DNA from 3 places in the Streptomyces sp. NPDC002680 genome. Region 1 is predicted to be linked to each of the others. Evidence: riboswitches for the same ligand, from Rfam matches in the RefSeq annotation. Region 1 holds a riboswitch; each other region holds the start of a gene.
What was found. Region 1 has a riboswitch for S-adenosylmethionine ahead of thrC (threonine synthase). Riboswitches for the same ligand answer to the same signal wherever they lie in the genome.

Region 1 (5,890 bases):
CCCACATCGCCGCCGTCGCCGTCCTCACCGGCCGCCCCGCCGCCGTCGCCGTCCGACTCGGCGGCCTCGAACACCTCACCGTCCTCGGCCACTACGGCACCGAACGCTGGGACGCCACGACCGGCACGGTCACCGCCCCCGCCCCCCACCCCGGCGTCGCCGCCGTCCGCGCCGAACTCCCTGAGTTCCTCGAACGCCACGGTGCCTCGCAGGGCACCTGGGTCGAGGAGAAGGGGCGGGCCGTCGCCGTCCACACCCGGCGTGCCGCCGATCCGCAGGCCGCCTTCGAGGCCCTACGCGAGCCCCTCGCCGACCTGGCGACCAAGCACGGCCTCATCGTCGAACCCGGCCGCCTCGTACTGGAACTGCGCCCACCCGGCATGGACAAGGGCGTCGCCCTCCAGGAGTACGTCCGCGAGACCGGCGCCACCTCGGTCCTCTACGCCGGCGACGACCTCGGCGACCTCCCGGCGTTCGCGGCGGTGGAGAAGCTCCGCCAGAACGGCATCCCGGGGCTACTGGTGTGCAGCGGCAACAGCACCGAGGAGGTCACGGAACTGGTCGAGCGCGCCGACCTCGTCGTCGACGGGCCCGCCGGTGTCGTACAGCTGCTCCACACCCTCGGGCAGACCCTCACTCGCCCTTGAGCGCGTTCAGCTGGTCCAGGAACCACTGGGCCGGCGGCAGTGCCGTCGCCGCCGCCGCCAGGCGTTTCGTGCGTTCCGCCCGTTCCCCCGACCCCATGTTCAGCGCCTCCTCCAGCGCCCGCGCCGTCTCGACCACGTCGTACGGGTTCACCACGATCGCGTCCTCGCCCAGCTCCTCGTACGCACCCGCCTCCCGCGACAGCACCAGCACGCACCCCTCGTCGGAGACCACCGGGATCTCCTTGGCGACCAGGTTCATGCCGTCGCGGATGGGGTTGACCAGGGCCACGTCCGCCAGGCGGTAGGCCGCCAGGGAGCGGGCGAAGTCGTCCTTCACGTGGAGGACCACCGGGGTCCAGGTCGGGGTGCCGTACGTCGCGTTGATGTCGTCCGCGACCCGCTGCACCTCCGCCGTGTAGTCGCGGTAGACCGCCAGGTCCTGGCGCGACGGGTACGCGAACGCCACGTGCACGACCCGTTCTCGCCACTCCGGGCTGTCCTCCAGCAGCTGCCGGTACGCCAGCAGGCCCCGCACGATGTTCTTCGACAGCTCGGTACGGTCGACCCGGACGATGGTCTTCCGGGATCCGTCAGTCCCGCCGATTTCCTCGCGCAGCGCAGCCATTCGGTCCGCCACGTCCGGCTCGTGTGCGCGTCGGCGCAGGAAGTCCGCGTCCGCGCCCAGGCCGTGCACCCCGATCCGGGTGTCGCCGAGGCCGCCGACCAGGTCCGTGCAGCAGGCGGTGAACGCGTCGGCCCAGCGTTGGGTGAGGAAGCCCAGGCGGTCCGCGCCGAGCATGCCGCGCAGGAGCTGCTCGGAGATGTCGTACGGCAGCATCCGGAAGTAGTCCGCCGGTGCCCACGGCGTGTGCGAGAAGTGGCCGATGCGGAGGTCCGGGCGGAGGGCGCGCAGCATGCCGGGGACCAGGCACAGGTGGTAGTCCTGGACCACCACCGACGCGCCCTCGGCCGCCTCCTTCGCCAGGGCTTCCGCGAACGCGCGGTTGTAGGCCTCGTACGACGCCCACTGGCGCCGGAACTCCGCGTCGAAGACTGGCTCCAGCGGGGTCTGGTACAGCATGTGGTTCACGAACCAGAGCACCGAGTTGGCGATGCCGTTGTACGCGTCCGCGTGCACGTCGGCCGGGATCGCGAGCATCCGTACGCCCGGCTCGCCCTCTCCGCGCCGTACCGCCTCGCGGTCGCCGTCGCCGAGGGCCGAGCAGACCCACAGGGCGCCCGCGTCCGGGCCGATCGCCGAGAGCCCGGAGACCAGCCCGCCGCCACCGCGCCTGGCGTGCAGCGAGCCGTCCTCGCGGACCTCGTACGTGACCGGGCCGCGGTTGGACGCGACCAGCACCCGGTAGCCATCGTGCACACCCTGCGTTGAAGCCATACGCCTCAACCTAGCCCGGCCCGGAAACAATCAAACGTACACACGTACGCCTCAGCCGTATACAAGCCCGCTTCAAGCCCCCAGGGGGCCTGTGCCGGCCTACGCGACCTTCCTTCGCGCGTACTCCGCGATGTCCGCCATCGGCGGGCGTTCCTCCGTGTCCACCGAGTACGTACGCGGCTCGAAACCGTCCTCCCCGCGTTCGAACTGGGTGAGGGAGGGGCGGATGAGGTGGCCCCGGGCCAGCCGGAGCTGGGCCGTGCGGTAGATCGCGGCGGACATCCGGCCCAGGGCCTGTCCGTCCTGGTGGCGGTGCTTGCGCACGCCCACGTCGACCTGGGCCAGCGCGTCCAGGCCGACCAGGTGCAGGGCGTCGATCAGCATGCCCAGCTCCACGCCGTACCCGACGGGGAACGGGAGCTGTTCGAGGAGCGAGCGGCGGGCCGCGTACTCACCGCCGAGCGGCTGGACGAAACCGGCCAGCTGCGGCCAGTGCATGTTCAGGAGGGGGCGGGCCATGAGTTCGGTCACGCGACCGCCCTGACCGGCGGCCTGGCCGAGCGGGCGGTCGTACATCGCCTTGACGAGGTCCACGCCGGGGTCGGTGAGCAGCGGGCCCACGATCCCGGAGACGAAGTCCGACGAGAACTCCTTCAGGTCCGCGTCGATGAAGCAGATGATGTCCCCGCTGGTGACCAGGAGCGAGCGCCACAGGACCTCGCCCTTGCCCGGTACCGCCGGGATGCGCGGCAGGATGTCGTCGCGGTGGACGACCCGGGCGCCCGCCGCGGCGGCCACCTCGGAGGTGCGGTCGGTCGAGCCCGAGTCGATGACGACGATCTCGTCGACGAGGGGGACCTTCAGCATCAGGTCCCGGCGGATGACGGCGACGATCTCGCCGACCGTCGCCTCCTCGTTGAGCGCGGGCAGGACGACACTCACCGTGGCGTTCGAGGAACGCTTCGCGGCGATCAGCTTCTTGAGCGGGCGGTCACCAACGGACCAGGAGCGCGTGCTCAGCCAGCGCTCGACGTTCTCCAGCACGTGCGGCTCTCCCTTGCGTTCTCATGGGAAGCGCGTGATTCGCATCTCGCGGTTCGGACGGCTCCCACCACCATCCAAGCCTTCGGTTACAGTCTTGAACAACGCGGATGACCATCGCATGTCCGAGGTCGTCGGTGTTCACAACCTCACAACTTCATACCGCTCATCCAGAGGGGCAGAGGGATACGGCCCGATGAAGCCCCGGCAACCCTCCAGCCGGTCTTGTCGCATGTCATGCGCGAGGCTGCCGGCTCGGGAAGGTGCCAAATCCGTCTCATGGCGAGATGCGCCATGAGGAAGATGAGGAGAAAGGGCCTCCCCTCCATGGCTGCGCAAACTGTAGCGAGCACCAGCACCACGACTTCTGCCTCCGGCGCCCCCGTCGATCTCGGTCCCGCCGCCGCGCTCTCCTGCCGCGAATGCGGCCACCGTGTCCCGCTCGGTCCGGTGTTCGCCTGCGAGGAGTGTTTCGGCCCGCTGGAGATCGCCTACGACTTCGCCGTCCATTCGGTGGCCGACACCGAAGAGCTCCGTAAGCGCATCGAAGCGGGACCCGCGAACATCTGGCGCTACGCGCCGCTGCTGCCCGTCCCCGCGGACGTGGCGACCAAGCCCAACATCAACCCCGGCTGGACCAAGCTCGTCCAGGCCGACAACCTGGCCCGCGAGCTGGGCGTCGACGCCGGCAAGCTGTTCGTGAAGGACGACTCCGGCAACCCGACGCACTCCTTCAAGGACCGGGTCGTCGCCCAGGCCATCGAGGCCGCCCGCGTCTTCGGCTTCACCACCCTCTCCTGCTCCTCCACGGGCAACCTGGCCGGCGCCGTCGGCGCCGCCGCCGCCCGCGCCGGCTTCCGCTCCTGCGTGTTCATCCCGCACGACCTGGAGCAGGGCAAGGTCGTCATGGCCGCGGTGTACGGCGGTGAGCTGGTCGGCATCGAGGGCAACTACGACGACGTGAACCGCTTCTGCTCCGAGCTGATCGGCGACCCGGCCGGCGAGGGCTGGGGCTTCGTCAACGTCAACCTGCGCCCGTACTACGCGGAGGGCAGCAAGACCCTGGCGTACGAGATCTGCGAGCAGCTCGGCTGGCGGCTGCCCGACCAGCTGGTGATCCCGATCGCCTCCGGGTCGCAGCTCACGAAGATCGACAAGGGGCTCCAGGAGCTGATCAAGCTCGGGCTCGTCGAGGACAGGCCGTACAAGATCTTCGGGGCGCAGGCGGAGGGGTGCTCGCCGGTGTCCGTGGCGTACAAGGCGGGGCATGACGTCGTACGGCCGCAGAAGCCCAACACGATCGCGAAGTCGCTTGCGATCGGGAATCCCGCGGACGGGCCGTACGTGCTGGATATCGCGCGGCGGACCGGTGGGGCTGTCGAGGACGTCAATGACGAGCAGGTCGTCGACGCGATTCGGTTGCTTGCGCGGACCGAGGGGATCTTCGCGGAGACCGCCGGTGGGGTGACTGTGGGTGTGGCGAAGAAGCTGATCGAGAATGGGTTGCTGGACCCGACCCTCACGACCGTCGTGCTCAACACCGGGGACGGGCTCAAGACGTTGGACGCTGTGGCCGACACCGGGCTCACCGCGACGATTCGGCCCAGTCTTGAGTCGTTCCGGGAAGCTGGGCTTGCTTCTTAAGAGGTAAGAGGTCGTTGTTCGTCTGCGGGCCTGTGGGGGCTGGTCGCGCAGTTCCCCGCGCCCCTTCAGGGCGCCCCACTGACCGGAGGTTGAAAGTCATGAGCGTTAGCGTCCGCATCCCCACCATCCTGCGCACGTACACCGGAGGCCAGGCCGAGGTGACGGCCGAAGGCGGGACCCTTGCCGAGGTCATCGCCGATCTGGAGGAGAAGCACACGGGGATCGCCGCCCGGGTGCTCGATGATCAGGGCAAGCTGCGGCGGTTCGTCAATGTGTACGTCAATGACGACGACGTCCGGTTCGAGCAGGGGCTGGAGACGGTGACGCCGGACGGTGCGGGTGTGTCGATCATTCCCGCTGTCGCGGGCGGCTGATCAAACCGCTTGATACCCGTCAGTAGTAACCGTCGGTAACTTTGATTACCGAGAGTTCATCGAATTGCCCCCTCCGTGAGAGAAGCGGAGGGGGCAATTCTGTATGGTTGAGCGGGGTACAGTTGGGGAAGCCCCACCACTTCGCTTGCCGCACGAGTGTTAATTCCTGCCGCGCACCCATTGAGAAGTAGCCAAAGTGTGCAGGCCTTTTGCGTTTTTTGCTCCCTTTGTGGGGCCCGACTTGCCCTGAATTCGCGTGAATTCTCCGCATATTCCATGACCTGGTGTGCCCGGATTTCTCGTCCGATTGACCTGTTGCAGAGGGCAGTTGGACAGATACATTCGGCCGCGGTCGACGCGTTCCGGCGCACACCCCCACCGGTTGGGGGGTGAGGTCTGACCCGGATCCGCGAAGTGCGGATCCGTGCAAGGGCCAGTAATAGGGGAGTTAGGCATGGCTCAGGGCACCGTCAAGTGGTTCAACGCGGAGAAGGGGTACGGCTTCATCGCGGTCGACGGTGGTGCGGATGTTTTCGTCCACTACAGCGCGATTCAGATGGACGGCTACCGCACCCTCGAGGAAGGTCAGCGGGTCGATTTCGAGATCTCGCAGGGCCAGAAGGGGCCGCAGGCGGACATGGTCCGTCTGGCGACCAGCTGAAGCACGCGCCGGCGCACCGCAGCGACGTTCTTCTTCCTTCATCGAAGGATTCGAAGGGCTCGTACCCCGTGGGACCTCACGGGGTACGGGCCCTTCGGCGTGCCTGGGCGTCCCCCTGTTCACCTGC
Region 2 (5,890 bases), on a different contig from region 1:
CTGGCCGTCGCCGAGCGCGCCCGAGCCGCCGTCCACCTTGGACACGGTCGGGGTGGGCGAGCCCAGGCTGTAGTTGGTGTCGTACTTGGTGATGTTGGACTGCTGGAAGCCGTCGAACTCCAGCAGCGCGATCTTCTGGCCGCTGCCGGTGTAGGTGCCGGAGACGTTGTAGCCGCCCTTGAGCTGGGCCGGGGTGTAGCCGCCGCCGGGGCCGTTGCGGGGCGCGACACGGGACGTCGACTGGTGGTGCAGCTGGACGCGGTTGTTGAGGCCCGCCACATCGCTGACCAGGGAGGCGATGGAGGTCGGCAGGGTCGGCGCGCTGTCGTTCGCGTAGAACGCGCGGCCGGACCCGGCGTCCTTCCAGGTCGACAGCTTCGTACCGAAGGCCTTCTCCAGCTGGGCGGCGGTGCCGCTGGCGTCGACGAGCAGGTTGCCCGAGTGGACCTTGCCGACGGTGAGGCCCTGGGCGCGCAGGTAGTCCTTGAGCTGCTTGACCTCGGCGTCGGTCCGGCCGAAGCGGGCCGCGAACTGACTCTTCGTCAGATAGTGGCCGTAGGAACTCGACTTGGGGTCGCTGACCTTGGCGACGAAGGTGTCGAGCGCTTTGGCGTTTCTGGGGGCCAGGCTGATCGCCACCGCTATGCGCTTCCCGGCGGCGACCTTGCCGGTGCGGGTCGCGTGGGTGTTCAGGCCCTTGAGGACATCTCCGGTGACGGCCGCCCGGGTCGTGTGCGGCTGGGCGATGTTGGCGGCGTAGGCGGTGGGGACGGCGGCGGCGAGCAGGACCGGTGCGGCGACCAGGCCGAGCAGTTTCAGACGTGACTTCACTGACGTCCTCCGAGGAGTGGGGGGTGGCTGTCCCTGAAGCGGAACGGCTTCACCGTAGGAACGGCGGCCCCTCCCCCATAAGCGGGGGAACCCTTGCTCTCCGTGTTAACTGCACATGTCACGTCAACGGCGTGTGTCGAGTGAGCGGGACACCCGCAGCCGCCCCGGCTGACTCACCGTCACTTCCTGTGCCACGGGCCCCGCTTGGTCGTCGTCGCCGTATCCCACGGCGGCCCCGGAGGCGAGGACGGCGACCGCCATCGCGTGGGCCAGCGCGGTGCGCGAGCGGACCCCGAGCTTGCGGTAGACCCGCGAGAGGGCGCCCTCGACCGTCTTGACGCTGATGAACAGCCGTGCGGCGACTTCCCTGTTGGTGGCCCCGCCGCCGACGAGTTCGGCGATCCGGGCCTCCGTGGGGGTGAGTTCGGGTCCGCCCGCCTCACCGCTGCGGTCCCCGGCGTCCAGCCGCGCCAGCTCGACCCGGGCGCGTGCCGCGAGGGGAGCGGCGCCGATCCGGGTCGCGGTCTCCGCCGCCTCACGGAGGACCGTGCGCGCCGAACTCCGGTGCCGTGCACGGCGTTCGACCGTGCCGAGGGCGATCAGGGCGCGCACCAGCTCGACGGGCAAGGGGAGTCGGCACAGCCGGTCCACGGCGGTACGCAGCCGGACCGCCCCCTCCTTCGCCCGGCCGAGCGCCGCCTCCCGCAGCCCCTCCGCCCGCTCCAGAGCCGCGAGTACGCTCCCGGGCGCATCGCGGGGCACCCGGGTACGGGCATCGTGGAGGACGGCCCCGGCCGCGTCCGTCTCGCCCAGGACGACCAAAGCCTCGGCCAGGTCCGCGTACCAGTGCAGCAGCGGCGGGTCGGCCGCGCACATCGCCTCGCCCAGCTGCTTGACGCGTTGAAGTGTCTCGACGGCGGCAGCGGCACCCCGTGGGTCGCCGTCGAGCAGCTGGGCCTGGCCGAGCACCGCGAGCGCGCGCAGCAGGAACAGCCGGTCGCCGTCCGCCTCGGAGGCCCGTACCGCCTGTTCGGCGAGGTGCCGGGCCTCCTCCGCGGTGCCACCGGCGGTCGCGGCGAGGGCCGCCGCGTACAGCGCGGGGGCGGTCTGTACGCCCGTCCCGGTCAGGGTGCGCGAGCAGCGGGCGGCAGTGCGCAGAGCCTCCTCGCAGTGTCCGGCGCGCACCTGGATCCGGGTCAGCGCGACGAGGGTCGCCACGGTCTCCTCGACCCCGGCGAACTCGCCGATCTCCGCGAGGAGTCGGGTGACCCGCTCCCCCGCCTCGGTGACCTTGTCGGAGTCCAGGGCGAGGATCGCCCGCATCCGGATCAGTCCCCAGCTGTCAGGCCCTGCGTCGGCGCCGCCCGCCGACGCGAGCGCCTCCTCCAGGGCCGCGTCGGCGGCGACCGGCTCCCCGGCCAGGGACAGCACCCGGGCGAGGGTGGCGAGCGCCCCGATCCCGGTGTCCGTGTCACCGGCCAGGGCCGCCTGCCGGGCGGCGCGCCGGGCATGCCGGGCCGCCTCCGCCAACTCCCCGCACAGCAGCCCTCGTACAGCCGCCCAGTAGTGCAGCCAGGCCTCCGCCTGCGGATCGCCGGCCGCGTCCCGCAGGCCCTCCTCGATCAGGTCTCGGGTGCCCTCCAGAGCCTGCCCTGCGTTGCGCAGCAGGATCACCCGGGCCCGCGCCCGCTGCCGTGCGGAACCCGACCCCGCGAGCACGGTTCCGGCCGCGTGGCCCGCCTCCTCCGACAGGCCGCCGTCACAGGCGTATTCGGCCGCGGCGAGCAGCCGGTCGGCGCGGTCCTCGGGGTGGTCGGCGGGAGTGCGCAGGGCGGCGAGACCGGCCAGCTCGAAGGCGGCGTCGGGGGTGCCGTCGCGGCGTACGACCTCGGCCGCGGACATCAGCGCGCGGGTGGTGGTCTCGTCCTCGTACGGGTGGGCGAGGGCGAGATGGCGGGCCCGCTCCACGGGCTCGGTGACCGCGCGGGCCAGCAGGGCGTGCGCCTCGCGGCGGCCGTACTCCGGTGCGTCGGCGTAGACGGCGGCCCGGAGCAGTGGATGCCGGAACCGTACGGTGCCGTCGGCGCCGGCCGTCGCGATGCCGAGCCGTTCGGTCTCCGCGAGGTCCGCGACGGGGTCGGGGAGACCGGCGGCTCGCAGGAGGGTGAGGGTGGGGTCGTCGGCGGCGCTTGTAACGAGGAGGGTGTGGCGAGCGGGCTGCGGCAACGAGTGCGTCGGGGCGAGGAGTTGGAGGCGGAGTCTTCGGGGTACGGGCAGCGGGCGGCCGAGGGGCCCGGGGTCACGCGGGGCGGCTCGCGCCAACTCCCGTGCGTACGAGGGGTTTCCGGCGGCGGTGTCCTGGATCGCCCGCAGGACGGCCGGTGGCAGATCGGCGCCGACGGCGGTGCGCACGAGGTGGGCCGTCTCGTCGTCGTCGAGCGGCGGTACGGGGAGTTCGAGGGTGTCCGGCGGGCAGCAGCGCAGCCGTTCGGGCTGCTCGCCGTCGGCGACGCGTTCGGCGGCCACCATCCGTATGCCGAGGCCCTGGACACGGCGTACGGCGAAGGCGAGCACGTCGGCGGTCGGCTCGTCGAGCCACTGGAGACCGTCGACGACGAGGAGTACGGGGCCTGCGGCGGCGAGGGCGCGCAGTACTTCGAGGACGGCGACGCGCACCGTGAGACGGCTCCGGTCGTCGGCCGGTTCGCGGTCGAGGAGCAGGGCCGCCCGCAGTGCCGCCCCGGGTTCGGGCCGCAGCGCCTCCAGGCAGCTCTCCGGCACCCGGGCGAACAGGTCGACGAGACCGCCGAACGGGAGCCGGACGTCCTCCGGAGCGGGCGAGCAGTACAGGACTGTTCCGGACGGGGACGCCATGAGGGCGGCCACGAGCGTGGACTTCCCGATGCCCTCGGGGCCGTGCAGGAGCACTCCGTGCCGGACCGTCAGCGCTGCTCGGGCGGCGTCGAGCAGCTCGCGGCGACCGGTCACGGGCGATTCGCCCGGGTACGGCTGGTCGCGGGGCACTGGATCATGTGCCCATGACAACCTTGGCGGTTTCGGCTTGTCAATGAGGTCCGTGTCGCACCTGGGGTGGGTGGGGCACGATCCGGGGCCCTTGAAAGTCTCGAAGGCGAGGGGGCGCCCTCGACGTCGATGTGGTGGATGTCCACCACGCGTCCCGGTACGTGAGACAACCCCGCCTTCTCGGCCTGGATGCCCCATTCCGCCATTGACGTACGACAAGACCGCTCCGTAGCATCGCGTCCGGCATTGAGTGTCAGCGTCAAGCCCTGGCTCGCTGACCGGCAACCCTCCCGCGCGGTGGGGTGCTCCAGGTGAAAGCCCGGCGGGATCACCGATGACTCCCGCAAGCGCGTGGCCCCGTGACCGGGGCCGGAGACGGGGAGGACCGGTATGCGGCACAGCGGTGACCTGCCCGCCTCCTTCGCCGACGCCACGCCGTTCTCCCGGCTCTCGCGCCGACGCCACATCGATCTGAAGCGCTCGACCAGCTGCCTCTGTCGACCCTGACGAGCCCGGCCCGCGCCGGTTGACGTCCGTCACCGGCCGACGCCTCTTCGCGCTTTCCCATGCCACCGCTCCCGGTGTCGCCTCCCCCTGACCACCTGTCTGTACAGCGCTCCCCTGCGGCCGGTGCCGATCCGGCCGGGGCCGCACGCCCATGCGCGGCCGTGCCTCCCATGACACCCCGTGCCTGGTGATACGAGTAGGAGAAACCCTCCGTGACAGCACTCCCGGATTTCAGACTCTCCCGTTGGGCGCCCTTGGCGGCCCTGCTGACCACCAGTGTTCTGCTGACCGCCTGCGGGTCGGGCGGTGACGACTCCGCCGGCGGCAGCGGCAAACCGAGGTCCGGCGGCACCCTGACCTTCGCGGTGAGTTCCGACGCGGGCTGCGTGGACCCGCAGCAGTCCGGCAGCAACGAGAGCATCTACTCGGTACGCCAGACCGTGGACTCCCTGACCGACCAGGACCCCGAGACCGGCAAGATCGTGCCGTGGCTCGCCAAGAGCTGGGACATCAACGCCGACGCGACGCAGTTCACGTTCCATCTGCGGTCGGGCGTCACCTTCAGCGACGGGTCGAAGCTGACCGCGCAGGTCGTCAAGGACAACTTCGACGCGGTGCCGAAGCTCGGCGCGCTGGGGAGCCTCCCCCAGGGTTATCTGAGCAGCGTCGAGAGCACCACCGTGGTGGACCCGCTCACCGTGAAGGTGACCTTCAAGGAGCCCAACGCGCAGTTCCTGCAGGCGACTTCGACCCACTCGCTGGGCATCGAGTCGTCGGCGAGCGTGAAGAAGTCCCCGCAGCAGAAGTGCAGCGAGGGCGCGATCGGGTCCGGGCCGTTCGTGCTGAAGCAGTATGTGCAGAACCAGTCGATCACCCTGGTCAAGCGCACCGGGTACGACTGGGGCTCCGCGCTGTGGTCCAAGAAGGGCGAGGCCTATCTGGACAAGCTGGTGTTCAAGGTCGTGCCCGAGGCGGGGGTGCGGGCCGGCAGTCTCCAGTCCGGGCAGGTGGACGCGATCAGCAGCGTCGGCAAGGCCAACGAGGCGGCGCTGGGCGGCGGTCAGGTCACGCTGCTGCGCCGGGCCAACCCCGGTGTGGTGTTCGGCCTGGGGGTCAACAACTCCCGGCCCGTGTTCAAGGACGCCAAGGTGCGTCAGGCGATCTCGGCCGCCGTCGACCGCAAGCAGATAGCCGACACCGTGTTCCCGACCGGCACCCAGCCGGCGACCAGCGTCCTGGCGCACACGACGCCCGACTACACGGACCTCTCCGCCGACCTCGCCCTCGACACGGCCAAGGCCAAGTCCCTGCTCGACGAGGCCGGTTGGAAGGCGGGCGGCGACGGCATCCGCGCCAAGGACGGCAAGAAGCTGAGCCTGACCATCGCCTGGTTCCCCAACGCCGCCACCAACCAGCCCGCGCTGGAACTGGTCCAGCAGCAGCTGAAGGACGTCGGGATCGACGTGGTGCTCAAGCAGGGCCAGGTCAGCCAGTTCGCCACCACGCTCCAGGGTGGTGACTTCGACCT
Region 3 (5,890 bases), on a different contig from region 1:
CACGCACGGCAAGTTCGCCCCGGACCTTGAGGGTGTCGACCCGAAGCACATCTACGAGGCCATGCAGACCGGCCCGCAGAACATGCCGTCCTTCCCCGACACGACGCTGTCGGAGAAGAACAAGAAGGACATCATCGCGTACCTCGACGCGGTCAACGGCGATGACACCGTGGAGCCCGGCGGTCTCGGTCTGGGCGGTCTCGGACCGGTCAGTGAGGGCCTGTTCGCCTGGATCTTCGGCCTCGGAGCGCTCATCGCGGTCGCCGTCTGGGTCGCCGCTCGGACCGCAAAGGCCAAGAAGTCATGAGTAGCCAAGACATTCCAGAAGAGAACCTGCCCGCCGAGCGGGCCACCGACCAGCACAATCACGGTGCTGTGGGCGTAGCCGACGACAAGGACCCGTTCGCGGACCCGGGGCTGCCGCCCCACGAGCACCGCGTCCAGGACATCGACGAGCGGGCCGCCAAGCGGTCCGAGCGCGCGGTCGCCTTCATGTTCACGCTGTCGATGCTGGCCACCGTCGGCTTCATCGCCTCGTACGTCGGGATCCCGCACGACAAGGCGATCTACGTCTTCCCGATCGGGCACATCAACGCGCTGAACTTCGCGCTGGGCCTGACCCTCGGGATCGCGCTCTTCGCGATCGGCGCGGGCGCGGTCCACTGGGCCCGCACCCTGATGTCCGACGAGGAACTCGTCGACGAGCGGCACGCGATCGCGGCGCCGCCCGAGGTCAAGGCGAAGGTCCTGGCCGACTTCAAGCAGGGCGCCAAGGAGTCCGCGATCGGCCGGCGCAAGCTGGTCCGCAACACGATGTTCGGCGCGCTGGCCCTGTTCCCGCTCTCCGGCGTCGTCCTGCTCCGCGACCTCGGCCCGCTGCCCGGGACGAAGCTCCGCCACACCCTGTGGTCCAAGGGCAAGCTGCTCGTCAACATGAACACGAACGAGCCGCTGCGTCCCTCGGACGTCGTGGTCGGTTCACTCACCTTCGCCAAGCCCGAGGGCCTGGAGGAGGACGACCACGAGTTCCAGACCGAGATCGCCAAGGCCGCCCTGATGATCGTCCGCATCCAGCCGGACAACATCAAGGACAAGCGCGAGCTCGAGTGGTCCCACGAGGGCATCGTGGCGTACTCGAAGATCTGCACCCACGTCGGTTGCCCGATCTCCCTGTACGAGCAGCAGACGCACCACGTGCTCTGCCCCTGCCACCAGTCCACCTTCGACCTCTCCGACGGCGCCCGGGTGATCTTCGGCCCCGCCGGTCACGCCCTGCCGCAGCTGCGCATCGGCGTGAACGACGAGGGCTACCTTGAGGCGCTCGGCGACTTCTCCGAGCCCGTCGGTCCTGCTTTCTGGGAGCGCGGATGAGCACTACGGCAAACACCACGGACGCGCGTTCGTCGCGCGAGAAGGCGCCCGCCGGTGAGCGGGTCGCCGACTGGGCCGACGGCCGGCTGGGCATCTACGGCCTGGCCAAGGCCAACATGCGCAAGATCTTCCCCGACCACTGGTCGTTCATGCTGGGCGAGGTCTGCCTCTACAGCTTCATCATCATCATCCTCACGGGTGTGTACCTGACGCTGTTCTTCCACCCGTCGATGAACGAGGTGGAGTACCACGGCAGCTACATCCCGCTGCAGGGCCAGCTGATGTCCGAGGCGTTCAACTCGACCATGCACATCTCCTTCGATGTGCGCGGTGGTCTGCTGATCCGGCAGATCCACCACTGGGCGGCGCTGATCTTCCTCGCCGGCATGTTCGTGCACATGATGCGCGTGTTCTTCACGGGTGCGTTCCGCAAGCCCCGCGAGGTCAACTGGGTGTTCGGATTCCTGCTGTTCGTCCTGGGCATGTTCACCGGGTTCACCGGCTACTCGCTCCCGGACGACCTGCTCTCCGGCACCGGTGTGCGCTTCATGGAGGGCGCGGTCCTGTCCGTGCCGGTCGTGGGCACGTACCTGTCGTTCTTCCTGTTCGGCGGCGAGTTCCCGGGCGGCGACTTCGTGGCCCGGTTCTACTCGGTCCACGTACTGCTGCTGCCGGGCATCATGCTCGGCCTGCTGGTGGCGCACCTGATCCTGGTCTTCTACCACAAGCACACGCAGTTCGCGGGCCCCGGAAAGACGAACAACAACGTCGTCGGCATGCCGCTGCTGCCGGTCTACATGGCCAAGGCCGGAGGCTTCTTCTTCCTGGTCTTCGGTGTCATCGCGGTCATCGCGGCCATCGCCTCGATCAACCCGATCTGGACCATGGGCCCCTACCGTCCGGACCAGGTGTCCACCGGCGCGCAGCCCGACTGGTACATGGGCTTCTCCGAGGGCCTGATCCGTGTCATGCCGGGCTGGGAGATCAACGCCTGGGGTCACACACTCGTCCTGGGTGTGTTCATCCCGCTGATCATCTTCCCGCTGGTCCTGGTCGCGATCGCGGTCTACCCGTTCATCGAGTCCTGGGTCACCGGCGACAAGAGCGAGCACCACATCCTGGACCGCCCGCGCAACGCGCCGACCCGTACGGCCTTCGGTGTCGCGTGGATCACCTGGTACATGGTGCTGCTGATCGGTGGTGGGAACGACCTCTGGGCCACCCACTTCCACCTGTCGATCAACGCGATCACCTGGTTCGTCCGCATCGCGTTCTTCGTCGCCCCGGTCCTCGCGTTCATCGCCACCAAGCGGATCTGCCTCGGCCTCCAGCGCCGCGACAAGGACAAGGTGCTGCACGGCCGCGAGTCGGGCATCATCAAGCGCCTGCCGCACGGTGAGTTCATCGAGGTGCACGAGCCGCTCAGCCAGGAGGCCCTGCACACGCTCACGGCTCACGAGCAGTACGAGCCGGCCGCGATCGGCGCGACGGTCGACGAGAACGGTGTCGAGCGCAAGGTGAAGGGCCCGGAGAAGCTGCGGGCCAAGCTCAGCAAGTCGTACTACGGCGAGGACGGCCAGATCGCCAAGCCGACCGCCGATGAGTACAAGGAGATCACGAGCGGCCACGGCCACCACTGATCCCCTCGCTTCGCCACACAGTCGAAGGGCCCCGTCCGATCACCGGACGGGGCCCTTTGCCGTGCCCCTGGCTGGATAGGGTGGGAGCACACTTTCTGACTGTCGAGAGTTCCCCTCTCGTACGACACCCTGGAGCGGCCTTATGAGCGCTGTGACCCCCGCAGGAGGCGACACCGCGGCGGGCCGTTCCTGGCCCGAGGTGCTGAACGCCCTGCTGTACGGCCGGGACCAGAGCGCCGACGCCACGGCCTGGGCGATGGACCAGATCATGCGGGGCGAGGCGACCGACGCGCAGATCGCCGGGTTCGTGGTGGCGCTGCGCGCCAAGGGCGAGACGGTGGAGGAGATCACCGGCCTGGTCCGGGCGATGTACGAGCACGCGAACGTCATCGAGGTGTCCGGGCGGACCGTCGACATCGTCGGCACGGGCGGCGACGGCGCGAAGACGGTGAACATCTCCACGATGTCCTCGCTCGTCGTGGCCGGCACCGGCGCCAAGGTCGTCAAGCACGGCAACCGGGCGGCCTCGTCGGCGTCGGGCTCCTCGGACGTCCTGGCCAAGCTCGGCGTCAACCTCGATCTGACCCCGCAGCGGGTCGCCGAGGTGGCCGAGGAGGCCGGCATCACCTTCTGCTTCGCCATCAAGTTCCACCCGGCGCTGCGTCACGCGGGCGCCGCCCGCGGCCAGTTGGGCATCCGTACGGTGTTCAACGCCCTCGGTCCGCTGACCAACCCGGCGAAGGTGAAGGCCCAGGCGGTGGGCGTCGCCGACCCGTTGATGGCACCGATCGTCGCCGGTGTCTTCGCCGAACGCGGCAACTCCTCCCTGGTCTTCCGCGGTGACGACGGCCTCGACGAACTGACGACCACGGCCACCTCCCACGTCTGGATCGTCCGGGACGGCAAGGTCACCGAGGAGACCTTCGACCCGCGCGACGCCGGACTCGAACTGGTGCCGGTGGAGGCGCTGCGCGGCGGCGACCCGGCGCACAACGCGGAGGTGGCCCGCCGTCTCCTCGACGGTGAGACCGGGCCTGTACGTGATGCCGTACTGCTGAACTCGGCGGCGGCGCTCGTGGCGTTGGATCCGACCGGGGGACCGCTCGCCGAGCAGCTCCGGGCCGGTATGGAGAGGGCTGCGGAGTCGATCGACTCGGGTGCGGCCAAGCGGACGCTGGAGCGCTGGGTGGCGGCCACCAACAAGTAATTCCGTGCCGATGGGCGTCCCGCGATCCGGACACGGGTTGCGGGGCGTCGATCACTTCACGTATTTTCTGCACCAGGTCATGAGTGACAGTCATGAGGCCCCGGCCGACTGTCCGGCAACCCTCCGTCCGTGGCGGGGTGCCCCGGGATGAAGACCAGGCCGTAAGCAGCAAGGCTTACGGCAAGCGCGGGCCCCTCTCGACACCAGGGGTCCTGGTCGTTCGAGGGAGTCTTCCGTGAGCAAGCGAATGCGATAGGGCTGCCGAGCCCCGCCTCCGCGCACCCTTTTTTCCTTCCTTCCCGTGCTTGAGCCGTATGCGCTCGCGCGGTGATTCCTCTTGTCTCTCACGGGAGTTCGCCATGTCTGTCTCCACCGTTGCCGCCGCCCAGACGGTTTGTTCGCCTCTGCCCGTTCTCGGCCGAGATGTCACCGTCCCGCTCGTCACCGGTGGCGAGGTCACCTACGCGGCGCTCGACTACGCGGCCAGCGCGCCCGCGCTCCAGCGGGTCTGGGACGACGTGGCGGCGTACGCGCCCTACTACGGCAGCGTGCACCGGGGCGCCGGCTATCTCTCCCAGCTGTCGACGGACCTCTTCGAGAACGCCCGCCGGACGGTCACGGAGTTCCTGGACTGCCGGGCCGACGACCAGCTGATCTTCACCCGGTCCACCACCGACTCCCTCAACCTGCTCGCCGCCGCGCTCCCCGCCGGGTGCCAGGTCTTCGTCTTCGAGACCGAGCACCACGCCTCGTTGCTGCCCTGGAAGGACGCCCAGGTCACCTACCTCAACGCCCCGCGTACCCCGCAGCAGGCCGTGGCCACGCTGGAGGAGGCCCTCGCCGCCCGCGACCCTCACGGCCCGGCCCTCGTCTGCGTCACCGGCGCGTCCAACGTCACCGGTGAGCTGTGGCCCGTACGGGAGCTGGCCGCCGCCGCCCACGCGCACGGTGCCCGGATCGTCCTGGACGCCGCCCAGCTCGCCCCGCACCACCCCGTCTCCGTCCAGGACCTGGACGTCGACTGGGTCGCCTTCTCCGGGCACAAGCTGTACGCGCCCTTCGGCTCCGGTGTCCTGGCCGGGCGTGCCGACTGGCTGCGGGCGGCCGATCCGTACCTCGCGGGGGGCGGCGCCAGTCGTAAGGTCACGCGGCGTGCGGACGGGGGAGTGGACGTGGAGTGGCACGACAGCGCGGCGCGGCACGAGGCGGGGTCGCCGAACGTGATCGGGGCCTACTCGATCGCGGCTGCGTGCAAGGCGCTCACCGAGGCCGGCTTCGATTCGCTGGTGGCCCGGGAGCAGTACCTGATCGACACCGTGCGGGCGGGGCTGGCGGAGGTGCCCGAGGTCCGGGTTCTCTCGCTGTTCGGGGACGACGCGCCCCGGGTCGGGGTCATCTCGTTCGTCGTCGAGGGGTGGAACAGCTCGCACTTCGCGGCGGCGCTGTCCGCGGAGTACGGGATCGGGGTGCGGGACGGGCTGTTCTGCGCGCATCCGCTGGTGCGGACGCTGCTGGGGAGTGACCCGCAGACTCAGGGGGAGTGTGGGGCGCCTGAGGCGGCTCCCGGCGAGAAGTCGCTCAACGCCATTCGCGTGAGCTTCGGGGCGGGTACGCCGGACGAGCATGTCGAGCGGTTCGTGGGTGCGGTGAAGGAGCTTGTGCGGGACGGGGC

Region 2: another riboswitch for S-adenosylmethionine. It lies ahead of ACFYXF_RS18385 (putative leader peptide); the one in region 1 lies ahead of thrC (threonine synthase).
Region 3: another riboswitch for S-adenosylmethionine. It lies ahead of ACFYXF_RS16200 (aminotransferase class V-fold PLP-dependent enzyme); the one in region 1 lies ahead of thrC (threonine synthase).

The regions. Positions count from the first base shown of each region.
Region 1 is NZ_JBIAQP010000008.1:156,096-161,985, forward strand. It holds gene otsB (trehalose-phosphatase) at 1-647, shown strand, start outside; gene ACFYXF_RS22030 (trehalose-6-phosphate synthase) at 634-2,043, opposite strand; gene ACFYXF_RS22035 (glucosyl-3-phosphoglycerate synthase) at 2,143-3,087, opposite strand; SAM riboswitch class I at 3,248-3,394, shown strand; gene thrC (threonine synthase) at 3,412-4,728, shown strand; gene ACFYXF_RS22045 (MoaD/ThiS family protein) at 4,827-5,102, shown strand; gene ACFYXF_RS22050 (cold-shock protein) at 5,557-5,763, shown strand.
Region 2 is NZ_JBIAQP010000006.1:296,783-302,672, forward strand. It holds gene ACFYXF_RS18375 (protease pro-enzyme activation domain-containing protein) at 1-831, opposite strand, end outside; gene ACFYXF_RS18380 (AAA family ATPase) at 955-3,819, opposite strand; SAM riboswitch class IV at 4,098-4,211, shown strand; gene ACFYXF_RS18385 (putative leader peptide) at 4,246-4,362, shown strand; gene ACFYXF_RS18390 (ABC transporter substrate-binding protein) at 4,575-5,890, shown strand, end outside.
Region 3 is NZ_JBIAQP010000005.1:321,565-327,454, reverse strand. It holds gene ACFYXF_RS16220 (c-type cytochrome) at 1-307, shown strand, start outside; gene ACFYXF_RS16215 (Rieske 2Fe-2S domain-containing protein) at 304-1,371, shown strand; gene ACFYXF_RS16210 (cytochrome bc complex cytochrome b subunit) at 1,368-3,011, shown strand; gene trpD (anthranilate phosphoribosyltransferase) at 3,154-4,218, shown strand; SAM riboswitch class IV at 4,294-4,411, shown strand; gene ACFYXF_RS16200 (aminotransferase class V-fold PLP-dependent enzyme) at 4,578-5,890, shown strand, end outside.